Linked DNA regions of Thiorhodovibrio frisius. The protein of the gene in region 1 interacts with the protein of each later gene in a pairwise test. Links are inferred from orthologs where the notes say so. Each region holds a gene or a part of one and is shown on either strand. Other genes may lie near its edges.

Region 1 (7,352 bases):
GATCCGGTCAGCACTGTCTTGCATCGGCGGCGCAATCGCGACATCCTTAGCGCTTTTTTGCCCTTGGGGCTGGTTTGCAATCAGCCGCCTGTCCCGCACCTGCTGTCTTTTTCAGGATTTCCCGTCATGCACGATCTTCGCAATCGGCCACTCCGGTCCCTCCCGGCCTTGCCCTCCATTGTCATTGGCCGCACGACCCTCGGCATCAGCACTGCGCTGCTTGGAACGCTGTTACTGCTTTTCTCGGGCAGTCTGCTGGCCTCTGAAGGCGGCGCTGCACATCTGAATCTAACCACCACCTGGGTAGGATTTACCTCACTTTTGATCTTTGTCGTCGCCTATGGCCTGGTGATGACCGAGGAATTCACCCATCTGCGCAAGTCCAAGCCGGTCATGCTGGCGGCAGGCGCGATCTGGCTGCTGATCGCCTATTATTACTCCACCCATCACGGCAGCCCGCACGCGGCGGCCGAAGCGGTGCGGCATAACATCATGGAGTTTGGGGAGCTGTTTCTGTTCCTGCTCGCGGCCATGACTTACATCAATACCATGGAGGAGCGCCTGGTCTTCGATGCCCTGCGCTCCTGGCTGCTGCGCATGGGGTTCGGCTACCGCACCCTGTTCTGGATGACAGGCTTCCTGGCCTTTTTTATCTCCCCGGTGGCCGATAATCTGACCACGGCGCTGCTGATGTGCGCGGTCGTGATGGCGGTCGGTGCCGACAGTCCCAAATTTGTCGGGCTCGCCTGCATCAATATCGTAATCGCGGCTAACGCAGGCGGCGCCTTCAGCCCATTCGGCGATATCACCACCCTGATGGTGTGGCAGAAGGGCCTGCTGCATTTCGAGACCTTCTTCCGGCTGTTCATCCCCTCGCTGGTGAGCTTTGCGGTGCCAGCCTGGTTCATGCACAAGGAAATCCCCGACATCAAGCCACCGCCAAGCAATGAGCGCGTGCGCATGAAACGCGGCGCAATCCGGGTGGTGCTTTTGTTTATTGCCACCATTGGCACGGCGGTGAGCTTTCACAATTACTACCACCTGCCGCCGGTGCTGGGCATGATGACTGGCCTGGCCTATCTGAGCTTCTTCAGCTACTACCTGAACATGACCGGAGAGATGTCAACGGTGCGAGCGGGCAACATCGAAGACAGCATGCCCTTTAACATTTTCAATAAAGTGGCACGCGCGGAGTGGGACACCCTGATGTTCTTCTACGGCGTGATTCTATGCGTCGGCGCGCTGGGCTTTATCGGCTATCTGGAACTGGTCTCCCATGTTGCCTATGACGGCATGGGGCCGACCATTGCCAATACCCTGATCGGCATTCTGTCCGCCATCGTCGATAATATCCCGGTCATGTTTGCAGTGCTGACCATGAACCCGGACATGAGCCAGGGCCAGTGGCTGCTGGTGACGCTCACGGCCGGAGTGGGCGGCAGCTTGCTATCGATTGGTTCTGCCGCTGGCGTGGCACTGATGGGCCAGTCCAAAGGGATGTATACCTTCTTTGGCCATCTGAAGTGGATGCCCTATATCGCGGCGGGTTACTTCGCGTCCATTCTCTGCCACTTCATCATCAATTTCGGGACCTTTAAGCTGCCGGCAGGTTTGGTGTCCGCGACTACTGGCTAAAACCGCCCCGGCCCTTGTGCCTCGCAAGCCGGGCGGAGACTGATCCCTCCCCGGCTTTAGCCCATCAGGCATCGCTCTGGCGCAACCACACACAGCGCCCCTCACTGGCTTTGTCGATGGCCGCCAGCCGCTGCCGATGGGCGTCGATCTCGACCTCGGTCGCGCGAATAACAGCCAGTGGCGGGCGGTCCTTTAATAGCACCCGCGCCGCCTGAGCGCCCTGCCCGTCACGCTGGCGCGCCGGCTGCACGTCCAGCTCCAGACTGGCCTGACCGCCGGTCATGGCCAGGTACACTTCGGCCAGAATCTCGGCGTCGAGCAGAGCACCGTGCAGATCGCGCCTGGTGTTGTCGATGTGATAGCGCTTGCACAGGGCATCCAGGCTATTGCGCTGACCAGGATGGCGGCTGCGAGCTAGCTTCAGGGTGTCGATCACCTCGCACTGGCTCTCGAGGCTAGCTGCGCCCTTGCGCCACAAGCGCAGCTCGTGATTCAGAAAGCCAAGGTCGAAATCGGCGTTATGGATAATGAGCTGGGCACCACCGATGTAGTCCAGAAATTGCTCGGCCACATCGCCAAAGCGCGGCTTGTCGGCGAGAAATTCATCGGAAATCCCGTGCACCTGAACCGCGCCCTCCTCCACCTGCCGGTCCGGTTGCAGATACTGGTGAAATGAGCTGCGCGTGAGGCGTCGATCAACTAGCTCGACACAGCCAATCTCAATAATGCGATGGCCTTGGCTCGGCTCTAGGCCGGTGGTTTCGGTGTCCAGTACGATCTGTCGCATGCTGTCTTATACCAATGACATCAATGGTTTTCGGTTTTAGGTCGGGTGGCGGCCCAAAACGAGCCAAAATCTCAAGAGGTTTCGGTCTACCCTGTTTTCTTTGCCATCTTGGCCTTTTTGTCCATCTCGGCAATGCCACGATTGGCGAGCCTGTCGGCGGTTTCGTTCCCGGGGTGGCCACTGTGCCCGCGCACCCATTGCCAACGCACCCGATGCCCGGTCAGCGCGCGGTCGAGGCGCTGCCACAGGTCCTGATTCTTGACCGGCTCGCGCGCCTTGGTCAGCCAGCCATTGCGCTTCCAGTTGGCCATCCAGCGCTCCACCCCATCCTGGACGTAGCGCGAATCGACCGTGATGACCACCTCGCTTGGGCGCTTGAGCGCCTCCAGCGCCTGGATCACCGCCATGAGTTCCATGCGATTGTTGGTGGTCATGGGCTCCCCACCACAGAGTTCTTTCTGGTGCTCACCCGCGCGCAGCAAGGCGCCCCAACCGCCCGGCCCAGGGTTCTTCTTGCAGGCCCCGTCAGTAAAGATCTCGACCGCTTTAGTCATAACTGGACTCCCGAGCCGTGGGCTTGACCGCTCGACCCGGCAGCAACGACGGTCGTGGTTTCCAACTCGAGCGCAGCGGTGTCACCGCCGACAGCCGTTTGACCGCGCGCACCGCGTAAACGCCACCAAACACCGGCCAATACCGGCTGCCGAGCGCATCGACCCAGTCCAGCCGCGTGGTAAAAGCGCGCCGCCAGGGGGGGCGAAAAACCAGCATGCGCCGAACCTCCACATGAAAGCCGATCAGCTTAAGCCAGTCGCAGACGCGAAACAGCGTCAGCCGCGAACCGCACCAAGGCACGACACCGCGCCGTCGCGGCCATACCCGTCGCACGCCCCAGGTGCTAAGCGGATTGAAACCGAACAGAAACACTCGTCCATCGGCAATCAGCACCCGCTCCACTTCGCGCAGCACCCGGTGCGGATCGGGCGAGAAGTCCAGACTGTGCGGCAGCACCACGGCATCCAGGCTATCGGAGGCGAAGGGCAGTCGCGTCAGCTCCGCGCGCAGCGACAGGTCGCCACCGGGATTCGTGACCATCGAATTCTCGGCCGCCGGCTGCAACAAGAACTGATGGCGGATGCGACTTGCAGCGAGTGCGTCAGCAAACGGCTGCCGGGCACCGACTTGGAGCAGAAAATACCCAAATGCATCCTCGAGTAACTCCTCGAGACAGCGCGCCTCCGCCTCCGCGACACCGCGCCCGAGAGGGCTGCGATACCATGCATCGAGAGAGATCAGCGGATCGGCCGCAACGCCATCGCAGTCTTTCATGGAACCTCGTCAGGCAAGAGCAGAGAAGAACGCCACAGCATAACGCGCCTGTGGGGTCTTCGCAGAACCGGGCGCGCGAAAGGACACCATTGCAACGACTGGCAAGCATCCGGGTATTCCCGTATAGTGCAACGACTTATCCACCGAGGCCGGATTTGGCGTCATCGACGCGCAACACTATCAGGCCTCACGGACAAACCTCGTCGTTAAGCCCTCATGCGGAGGATCAGTGCGTGACTCTGACAGGACACTCTGCCCAAGCACCACTCTCTGGCCCGGCTCATGTCGACCCGGTTCGTTTATATACGAAGGCTGATCATCCCAGGCTGCCGGGTTCCGCTGGCCGCGCCAACAAAGCGAACAGACGCACCGGAACCAACATCATGCGGTTGTCGGCCCTGGTAGTCGCCCTGCCACTTGCCATGACAGGGCTCGGCGGCTGCGTCTCCAATCCCACGCGGGGTTCCGCCTTGGCGGATAACATGGTCGATCAGCCGTCACGCTCGGTATCGGCGCGCGAGTACGGCTTCGTCCGCCCCGCCATTGATCCACAAACCTTGGCGCAAAATACGCAGCGCCGCTCCGCTCGCCCCGGCACATCATCTCGCAGCATCAGCGGCGACCCCTGGCAGCGCATTAGAAGCGGTCCCAGTCTGGGCATTGCGCCAAACCCTCGAGTGAGCCAAAGCCTCAAGCAACTGGCGCGAAACAAAAAGTACCTCAACCAACTTGCTGACCGCGCGAGCCCCTATCTCCATCTCATCCTCACCGAACTTGATCGCGGCGGTCTACCAACAGAACTCGCGCTACTGCCGGAAATTGAAAGCCGCTACAACCCCCGCGCCGTCTCCCCCATGAGCGCAGCTGGCATGTGGCAGTTCATGCCCTACACCGGAAAGCAAATGGGGCTCGAGCAAAATGGCTCCTACGACGCCCGCCATGATGTACTGGCATCCACTCGCGGAGCGGTGAAGTATCTGACCGAGCTAAACCAGACCTTTGACGGCGACTGGGCGCTGACTCTGGCCGCCTACAACTGCGGCCCCGCGCGCGTCCAGGCGGCCCAGCGGGCCAATAAGCGCGCTGGCAAACCGACCGACTACTGGTCGCTCGACCTGCCGCGCGAGACCGAGGACTATGTGCCCAAGCTCCTCGCTGTCATCAGTATGGTGCAAAATCCCCAGCGTTTCGGACAGCGGCTGCCCGTTTTGCCCGCCGCCTCACCGCTCGCCGCAACCACAGCCCGGGCACCGGCTGGCGGAAACTCCTGAGACTTATTTGAACAGGACGCCCCAGGCGGCAAGAAAAACGCATTATTTTCGAATTTCGCTGGACCTTTTGTAAAAACAGGTCTAGCCTACGAACTAAGGCGTCGCCTGCGATGCTCGATAACCGCCTGGGTATTTTCTTGAGCCTAATTAGTACCCTGGGGGCATAATGTAAAGGCTGTTGTGCATGCCCGCCCACGAGCGGGAAGCCTGAAGCCAGCGCGAGTGCCCCCACTTGAACCCCTTGGTTCAAGAACGAAGGTCGGTACCGGCAAACGCGGGGGGCGCCGTTTTTTTACCCACCCAACTTTCTTTTTGCCCGGCTTTTTATCCACCTGGTTTTCTGTCTGCCCGGTTTTTTCCGCCAGGCGAGAGAGCATGATATCGCCTCAACCCCCTTCCAGCCCCTCCTCATCCATCCCAAACCTTTCCGCACGACCTGCGCTCAGACGCAAGTTACGCACCAAGCGCCGCGCCTTAAGTCAAAGCATCCAACGCCAGCACGCACATCAGGTCGCCGCGCGCATTCTGCGCCTGCCAGGCATCGCGCGGGCACGTTGCATCGCGCTATATGTGCCGACCGACGGTGAACTCGACCCCAGCCCGATCCGCGCCAGACTCGCACGCGCAAGCACCACCTGGTATCTGCCAGTAATCACCTCCCTAGCCCCACCTCGACTCGCGTTTTACCCTGACCAGAGCGCTCACCGGCGGCGACGCAATCGTTTCGGAATACCGGAACCCGACCCACGCCGACAAGCCCCGATCAAAATCTCCTCGCTCGACCTGGTATTCCTGCCGCTGGTGGGTTTCGACCCAGACTGCCAGCGCCTTGGTATGGGGCTTGGCTTCTATGACCGCTGCTTCGGAGCCATTCGCGCAAGGGCGCACTGGTATCGCCGCCCGCGTCTGATCGGGCTGGCGCACGAGTGCCAGCGTGTGGAGCGCATCGAGACCAACCCCTGGGATGTGGCACTGGATGCGGTGGTCACCGAGCAGCGTCTTTATGTATGCGGCCAGCCCCAGAGCCGCTCATAGCGAATCGGAGACCGAATCGCGCCGGCACCCGCCATTTGCAAAACAAAAACCGCCATAGAGGCATTGTCGGGTTTGACCGAGTATTCCCATGCGCTTATACTGCGCGGCTGTAACGACAGACCTGCATCCAATGCTGGTGTCCAGGCTGTTGGCCCCAACCCGAGGGTCGGAGTTAACAGCCAGAAACGGATGAACCAGCACTCTTGCAGGCTGAACCGGAACTCAAGACGCGCAAAAAAAACGCAATGCTTTCTCAGCCGCGCCAGATTCAGCACCTTCTGCGCTGGCAGGGAATCATTGGTGTGATTTTGTTATTGCTAGCAGCCCCTTTTGGCCTGCCCGCCCTGGTCTCCGCCGGCGCGGGAAGTGCAGCCTGCCTGTTGGCCAATGCAGTTGCCGCGTTCTGGGTTTTTCGTTCTTATCGCGCGCAACAACCGGGCGCCTTGGTGCTGCGGTTCTATGGCGCTGAAATTGTCAAAATCACCTTGATTCTGGCGCTTTTCGTCATCGCTTATGCGGTGTTCGATGATTTGGTTTTGCCAATCGTTCTGGGCAGCTATCTGGCAGTTCAGACGTTACCAGCGCTGATGCCTGATCGCCGCAGCGACAGGACGATGTCAGGCCAAGGCTGATTTGATGTGCCAGATTTAATTTGACCAGATTTGCTTTGACCAGATTTACTTTGAGAGTTGATCGTAACTAGAGCCCAAGGCTGCAAAATCAAGACCTAGCCGATCAGCACAAACCTAATTAGAAACCCAGTTGAGAAGATCCCCACAGGGCCTCCCATGTCTTCACAATCAGCGATGACAGCACAGGATTACATCCAGCACCATCTGACCAACCTGACCTTTGGCTGGCACCCGGAGCATGGACTTAGCTTCGCAGAAAACAGCGCCGAGGCAGCTGAGATGGGCTTCTGGGCCATCCATGTCGACACCATGGCGTTTTCCCTGCTGCTCGGCGGCCTGTTTCTGTGGTTCTTCAAAAAGGTTGGAGAAAAAGCCACCGCCGGAGTTCCCGGTGGCGCACAAAACTTTGTCGAGTGGATTGTCGATTTCATCAATGAGAACGTCCGCGGTTCTTTCAGTGGGAAAAACCCCATGGTCGCCCCTCTGGCGCTGACCATTTTTGTCTGGGTGCTCTTGATGAACACCATGGACTTGATCCCGGTCGATCTGCTGCCCTTCTATGCCCAGCACTTGATGGCCGGAGTTGGAGCGGACCCGCATCACGTCTTCTTTAAAGTTGTACCGACTACCGACCCGAACACCACATTCGCCATGTCGCTGGTG
Region 2 (7,279 bases), 800 kb from region 1 along the record:
GCTTGCCTTCATCATCGGTCATGGAATAGGAGAAGTAGGCTTGAGGATCATCCTTGCCCGGATGGCCTTCGGCACTCTCCCAGACAACGGTGCCGCTTTCATCGTATGCCGTGAGCTTCAGATAGACATTGCGGAAGGGTGCGCCGGTGGGCATGGAGTGCGGCAGCTGGTTTTTGAGATAAACCGTGGTTTTGAGATTGTCGCCATCGCTCTCGGTGTCGATATCAAAAATGACTGCGCGTTCGAGCATTGCTGGGCTATGACCGCCGCCCATGGAATGGTCGGCCAGTCCCTCGGCAATTGGCATGTGGCAGGCAATGCAGTTGACTTGCGACTCACTCTGCTCGTATTCGTTGCCGGTCTGGCATAAAGGCACGCCGTGCGGGTTATTGCGCTGGTCATGGCAGCCCATGCAGGCATCCGAGCTTTTCATCAGCTTGGGATTACCGGCCATGGGAAGAGCCGGAATCTGCTTGCCCTCGTATTCCACCGGCTCGCCAAAGTGTGGATTGGGCTTTTGCGAATCCGCCCCACCCACTCCGGCGCCGCCGAAGAGATCATCGCCGCTGCTGGCAAGCTCGGCGAGCTTGTTGTTCATGCCCGATGGGCCTTGCAGCTGGTCTGAGATCTCATAGGACTTCAAGCCCAGCATCAATTTGCCATCTGGGCCGTCGACACCATTGAACTGAGCCAGCGTATGACAGGCGACGCAATTGACCCCTTCTTGGTAAGCGGGTTTGGCATCGAGCTTGGTTGTTTTATCGATTGCAGCGTTCGGAGCATGGCATTGCAGGCAAATAGGAAATTTGCCAGATGCTTTCAGAGTGACGCCTTCTTGAGTTGGATCGCCAGCGACATTTTTATAGAAAGTAGCATGAATAGGATCGGTTAATGCCGTGCTATTGGCATGCATTGAACCTTGCCATTGTTTAAATATTTCCTGATGACAGTTCGCGCACACTTCGGAAGAGACGTGGTGGATGTTGGTGGCTGCCTCAGCGGATTCCTCCGCCAGGGCCAGGTTGCCGAGTCCGGCAAAGACGCAGGCAAACACAATAAGGGCCGTCGCCACAGGTGCTGTGACGCGATGGAGTCGAGCTGAGATCATAATTATCCTCCCGGTGGTATTTCTGCCCACTTTGAATATCATGGAAGCCTCGAGACCTGAGTCTGCTGAGCGAGGTGATGATGACATGATAATGGTGCCGGGAAACATGGCGCAGGTCAATAAAGGCCGATTGCCAGTCACGGCCCTTCTTGATTTAATCAGACCGGTTCGACAAAAGCTGCCAGACAGGGCTGTTCCATTGGTTTAATCAAAAATTCTAACATTAGAATATGCTAATTCAGTGGTTGCTAATGTTGCTGCGCGATGGTATCGCCTTTGGTATTTATCCTGTTGATCTGTTTAGCCAGCCGCTTCTCTTCCTTGACTTGGCTTGCGAATGACACCCTGAAACATTGATGTAACTCTCGGCGATTCTGAAGGTGCGCTCATGAAGTATCCGATTATGTGTTCGGTCATTCTCCCTGTCTTTCTTCTGCTTGCAGTTCCGGCACAGGCGGCCAAGGTCAAGTTGGACCCGAGCCATTGGGGTCATCCTGAGGGTGAAAACTGCGTGAGTTGCCATACTAAGTCATCGCCCGGTTTGGCCGAGCAATGGCGCGGTAGCGCGCATCATCAGGCGGGGGTGAACTGCATGGACTGCCACCAGGCTGATCCGGCCGATGCCGATGCCATTACCCATGAGGGGCAGGTGATCTCGGTGATCGTGTCGCCCAAGGACTGCGGCCGCTGTCATCAGACGGAACTCGATGAGCAGTCCGGCTCGGTCCATGCCGAGGCCCATGCCATCATCAGCGAGCGGGTGCCGGCGCTGGCGCACAATCTGACCGGCGCAGCCATGCAGGCAGCGGGCTGCGACCAGTGTCATGGCTCGGCCGTGAAGGTGCGTGGCGATGGCAGCCTTGATCCTGCCACCTGGCCCAATTCCGGCATTGGGCGCATCAATCCCGATGGTTCCAAGGGCTCCTGTTCCTCCTGTCATGGCCGCCATGCCTTCTCCAAGGCGCAGGCGCGCGAGCCCGATGCTTGCGTGCGCTGCCACTCAGGGCCGGATTCGCCAGACAAGGAAGTCTTTGAAGCCTCCAAGCACGGGATGATCTACAAAGCTCAGCATGAGGCGATGAACCTGGATGCCGATACCTGGGTTGCCGGGCAGGACTACACCGCCGCACCTACCTGTGTGACCTGCCACATGGGTGCGGCTGGCAAGGTGCCTTCCACCCACGATGTTGGTATGCGCAACGCTTGGAGCCTGAATACCCCGGTCTCAGTCCAACAGTATCTGGTGGTCTTCGAGGACGGGGATAAGCTTGAGCTGCCGGCTGACCAGAAGCCACCGAAGCGCGGCACCGAGTTGACCAAGGCCGATGGGACCACCGGCAAAGTCAAAGTGGTGGCCGGCCCGGATCGGCGCCGGAAGATCATGAGCATGGTGTGCCTGGAGTGTCATGGCAAGAACTTTACCGAGAGCTTCATGGATCAATTCGACGCTGTGGTGGCGCTCTACAACGGCAAGTTCGGCGAACCGGCTGCCGCCATCATGCAAGGCTTGTATGAGCAGGGACTACTGACTCCGCTGCCTTTCGACGAGCCGCTTGAGTTCACCTATTGGGAGCTGTGGCATGACGAGGGTGCGCGTGCGCGCCACGGCGCGGCCATGGCCAGCCCCAACCATGCCTGGTGGGAGGGCATGTATCTGGTCGGGCGGAATTTCTACAGCCGCTTCCTGCCCCAGGCACGGGCGGTGGCGGGTGATGCTGCAGGCGAGTTGATCGACCCGGTGTTGGCGGCAAGCGATCATCACCGATGGCAGTCCAGTCCTGATGCAGCCAATCCAATCCTTGGCTGGTCACCGCTACCCGCGCTTGAGCCAGGCCCGAGCGAGGCTTTAGGAGATGCGGACCAATCAGGAAAAGCACCGCAAGCCAGAGTCGAATCTCAGGTTGCCGAACCTCAGACCGCTGCCCCCATGACAGAGGCTGCGCCTGCCAGCGAGGGCAGCGGCAATGATTAAGCTAAGGGCTCCGCTCTTTATTACCCGTCATGTGCTTTTTGCACTGGTGGTCGGCGGCGTCAGTGGCGTGGTGTTTATGTTTTTTCTGATCGAGTTCGATCATTTCACCAGCTCCAACGAATTTTGCCTGTCGTGTCACTCTATGAGCTATGCGGACGACTTCTACCGCCAATCGGTGCACTACAACTCGCCCTCGGGCGTGCGCGCGAGCTGCGGCGACTGCCATGTATCAGAAGGCATTATCATGGCGACCTATGACCATGCCGTGGGTACCAAGGATTTGATCAAGCAGCTTTTCGGGCCTGACTATGACGATCCTGTCGTCAACACCCTGCATTTGCCTGAGGCAGCCTTTGCCGCGCGTGACTGGTTTCGCAAGCGCGACTCAGCTACCTGCAAGCGCTGCCACGCGCAGGAGGCGATCATGGGGACGCGCGCTAACACGGCGGCTATTCACCAGGAGGATGCTGAGGGTAAGACCTGCATCGACTGTCACATCAATCTGGTGCACCGGCCAGTGCCCGAGCGCCTGACCTTCAAGCGTGAGGCCTGGAACGCGATGGTTGAGGAGGAATTCGGCCTTGAGCCCGGCGCCGCAGCGACCGTGATGGGCGAGCATTGAGTGGGGGCGGCAGTGGGCGAACGGTCAGTCCAAGTTGATCAGTGCTGGCATTCTTCCAGTCGCCGCGACACGCCTGGAATCATGGCAACAATAAAAATCCCCGCAAGAACTGCGCTGGCTGTGAGTACCAGAATCAGCGAAGCGTAGCTGGCCGGGATGACCAGCGGAGTGTTCATTGCAATGCCGCCCAACAGAAGCCCGGCTAGCATCAATGCGCCTGACAAGAGGACGGCTGCTCGCATCGTGTTGCAATCGATCATGATCGCGCTCCTAAAAAGCGTTGAGCCGTTAAGTTAGTCTATAAGTATATTCTAATACAGTGGAGCGCTTTTTCAAGTTTTTTCCTGTGCGAGAGGTCGCATCCCCTCACTGTCACGACCTTGGAGTGCCGCGTCTTGGGGCGATGAGGGCGGATTGCAGAGGCTAATAGCCGCGATCAGGTGAAAGCGGCATGGAAAGCTGATACGAATCGGTCGTAGTCAGATTCCGGCAGCGCGTTAATGCCGGCAGCGGCCTTGCGCCCGCCGCCGGTAGCGAACTGGCGGCAGAGTGCGTCGGCGCCATCGGGGCGCTCGAGTGGGGCGCGCACGCTGACCAGATAGCCGCCCTGGTCGAGCACTGTCAGCAGCGCATGCGCGCGCCCTGGTGCCTGTTGAGCCAGTGCGTTGCCGAGCACGCCGCTGACGCGCCGCGCCCAGGGCTCGGACGGCAGCCGCAGTAGGCAGTGGGTTGGGGATGCGAGCTCAGGCGCCAGGGCTTGCGCGAGCGCCATATCTTGTGCATAGCCGGCGCGCAGTTGGCCGAACGCCTCATCGGCGGCGATGAACTCGCGCGGGTCGTGATAGGGCTCTAGGCGTCGAAAGAGCGCGTCGGGCGGAAAATGCAGGTCGCTGACCTGTGCGCCATAGCCGTTGTAGTTGAGCAGAATGCCAAGCTCACGCAGCGCCTCGGTGTCGCGTGCGGACAGATCGACCTCGCTCGCCAGTGCGCGCGCCCTAGTGTCGAAATTATCGCCAAAGGTTCCAACCAGCGCCCATTCCAAGAATCGCCCGCCGAGTGCATGATTCACCAGCAGGCTGGTGCCTTGATCCGGGCGGGGGTCGATATGGGCCTCGAATCGGTCGTGGCTGGGAATTTCGCCCGCATAATGGTGGTCGAACCAGCGCACGCTCGCGCCGGCCTCAAGCACGCGCCTGAGGTCAGCCCGGTTTTTATCGAGCGAGATGTCAAGCACTGTCAGCCGGTCGCCCGCTGCCGGCGCGACGCGGCTCAGCAGCGCGATGTCGCGCTTGACGCCGGTGATCAGGGTGCTGTCGCGTGGCTCGCTCAGGCGCAGTTGTTGCAGCGCGCAAAGACCATCCGCATCGCCGTTGAAAAGGTCATAATCAGCCAAGGCAGGCTCCCCCAGGTTGTAATGCCTCATGAAGATGAGCCCGAAAATCCGCCCAAAATCGGCCCAAAATCTGCCAGTTGTCGCGAATCGGGGCGCCCGTGTCAGGGTGGCGAATGTTATACCCAATCGACATGGAATTGGGGCGTATTTTGGGGTGAGTGGTGGTCACGGGGGCTCTGCGGCAGGATGCTGCCGTGAAACCCCCAGCCTGAAGCCCCATGGGCAGGGTTTACTGCATCCCCAGTGACCGCTGCCCGGTCCGAGACAAGTCGAAAATCCATGTCCGCTTGGTATATTTTGCGCTTGACGGATGGATTTTCGGGCGCTTTCCCGATTAGACTTGTGCGCTGTCGTTGGATCATGGCGGCCGACCTGAAAGGCGAGCCCAGCTGTTGGCGCAGTTTGCCGATCACCGCCGATCCAGCACCTAGTTTCGTTTTTTATCGGGCGCAAGCCCAAAAGGAGTCAGCATGAGCGTCCAACAAACCCTGTCCATCATTAAACCCAACGCGGTTGCCAAGAATGCCATTGGCGCTATTTGTGACCGTTTCGAGAAAGCCGGGTTGCGCATTCTCGCCGCTCGCATGCTGCACATGTCCCGCGAACAGGCCGCTGCGTTTTATGCGGTGCATCAGGGCAAGCCGTTTTTCGACGAGCTGGTCGGCTTCATGACCTCGGGTCCGGTGCTTGCCATGGCGCTTGAGGGCGAAGACGCCATCGCGCTTAACCGCGAGATTATGGGTGCCACCAACCCCGCCCAAGCTGCACCCGGCACCATTCGTGCGGACTTTGCCGACTCCTTTACCGAAAATGCCGTGCATGGCTCGGATGCACCTGACACGGCGGCGACCGAGATTGCCTTTTTCTTCCCTGAGGGGGTCTGCGTGCGCACCCGCTGAGCGGATTATCGGCCATCCTGAATCGACCATTAATGAACACGCCATTGCTGAACGCAGAAGAATCTGTCAATCCGCTCGAGCTGGACCTCAAGGGTTGCGAGCAGCTCGCCATTGCGCATGGCGGCAAGGCCTTTCATGGTCGCAATCTGTTCAAATGGGTGCACAAGCATGGCGTGCTGGATTTTGATCTCATGACCGACCTGCCGGCGGCCATGCGTCAGTCCCTGGCGTTGCGGTGCCCCTGCGAACTGCCCCGGATCGCGCTGGAGCAACCGGCGCCCGATGGCACAGTGAAATGGATACTCGAGCTGGGCGATGGGCAGCGGGTCGAGACGGTCTTCATCCCGGAGGGGAAAAGACGTACCCTATGTGTGTCATCTCAGGTTGGTTGCGCGCTTGACTGCCGTTTTTGCGCCACCGCGCGTGAGGGCTTCAGCCGCAACCTGACGCCAGGTGAGATCATCGGTCAGGTGTGGGCCGCGACTCGTCGCACTGGTCTTGCCCCAACCAATGTGGTGCTGATGGGCATGGGCGAGCCGCTGGCTAATTTCGACGCCGTGGTGCAGGCCATGGCGGTGATGCAACATGATCTGGCCTATATGCTGGCCAAGACCCGGGTGACCCTGTCCACCTCCGGGCTGGTGCCCAATATCTACCGGCTCAAAGAGGTTGCCGATGTCTCGCTGGCGGTTTCGCTGCATGCGCCGGACAATGCGTTGCGCGATGAACTGGTGCCGATCAATCGCAAATATCCGCTCGAGGAACTGATCCCTGCCTGCAAAGCTTACGCCGGTTCCGACAAGCGGCGACGCATCACCTGGGAGTATGTCATGCTCGATGGCGTCAACGACAGCCTAGCGCATGCCAAAGCGCTGATTCGTCTGCTCGAGGGCGTGCCTTCTAAGGTCAACCTCATCCCGTTCAATCCATTTGCCGGCAGCGGCTTTGCGACCAGTCCGCCCGAGCGGGTCGATGCCTTTCGCCTGCGCCTGATCGGCGCTGGTCTGGTCACCACCACCCGCAAAACGCGTGGCGACGGCATTGCCGCCGCTTGCGGTCAGCTCGTTGGCCGGGTCGAAAACCGCCGGCGCGGGGCGCCGCAGCGGGTCGAGCTGGACCTCGCGAGGCCAGCAGCATGACCGAACTCGCGCTCATTCACCGGAGAATGGCTTTGACCGGACCGCTGCCGACTGATCAAGCCGGACATCAATTCAGATTCCTGCTGCCCACTGCGCTGGCGGTTGCCCTGTTTGGCTCGGGTTGCACGACCCTGCTGCCGAGCGGT

Evidence for each region.
Region 2: the proteins of Thiofri_RS07755 (region 1) and ndk interact in binary tests that used the Escherichia coli proteins (3 or more experiments, as listed by UniProt). The link is inferred for Thiorhodovibrio frisius from one-to-one orthologs.

Annotation. Positions count from the first base shown.
Region 1 is NZ_CP121471.1:1,664,701-1,672,052, reverse strand. The notes cover bases 4,445-7,227. They hold Thiofri_RS07755 (5-formyltetrahydrofolate cyclo-ligase), read left to right. Parts: upstream 4,445-5,397; coding sequence 5,398-6,057; downstream 6,058-7,227. Other genes in these bases: atpB (F0F1 ATP synthase subunit A), read left to right, coding at 6,846-7,227; Thiofri_RS07750 (ATP synthase subunit I), read left to right, coding at 6,261-6,689; Thiofri_RS07765 (transglycosylase SLT domain-containing protein), read left to right, coding at 4,445-5,022. Also shown: sodium:proton antiporter NhaD, read left to right, coding at 127-1,635; dnaQ (DNA polymerase III subunit epsilon), read right to left, coding at 1,700-2,422; rnhA (ribonuclease HI), read right to left, coding at 2,509-2,976; Thiofri_RS07770 (class I SAM-dependent methyltransferase), read right to left, coding at 2,969-3,751; more of Thiofri_RS07765, read left to right, coding at 4,135-4,444; more of atpB, read left to right, coding at 7,228-7,352. UniProt on the Escherichia coli protein: Involved in the removal of 5-formyltetrahydrofolate.
Region 2 is NZ_CP121471.1:861,657-868,935, forward strand. Bases 4,570-7,279 are described here. They hold ndk (nucleoside-diphosphate kinase), read left to right. Parts: upstream 4,570-5,565; coding sequence 5,566-5,994; downstream 5,995-7,279. Other genes in these bases: Thiofri_RS04285 (hypothetical protein), read right to left, coding at 4,570-5,095; Thiofri_RS04295 (bifunctional tRNA (adenosine(37)-C2)-methyltransferase TrmG/ribosomal RNA large subunit methyltransferase RlmN), read left to right, coding at 6,027-7,133; pilW (type IV pilus biogenesis/stability protein PilW), read left to right, coding at 7,166-7,279. In the rest of the region: Thiofri_RS04265 (cytochrome c family protein), read right to left, coding at 1-1,216; Thiofri_RS04270 (multiheme c-type cytochrome), read left to right, coding at 1,620-3,080; Thiofri_RS04275 (NapC/NirT family cytochrome c), read left to right, coding at 3,073-3,702; Thiofri_RS04280 (hypothetical protein), read right to left, coding at 3,741-3,962; more of Thiofri_RS04285, read right to left, coding at 4,139-4,569. UniProt on the Escherichia coli protein: Major role in the synthesis of nucleoside triphosphates other than ATP. The ATP gamma phosphate is transferred to the NDP beta phosphate via a ping-pong mechanism, using a phosphorylated active-site intermediate.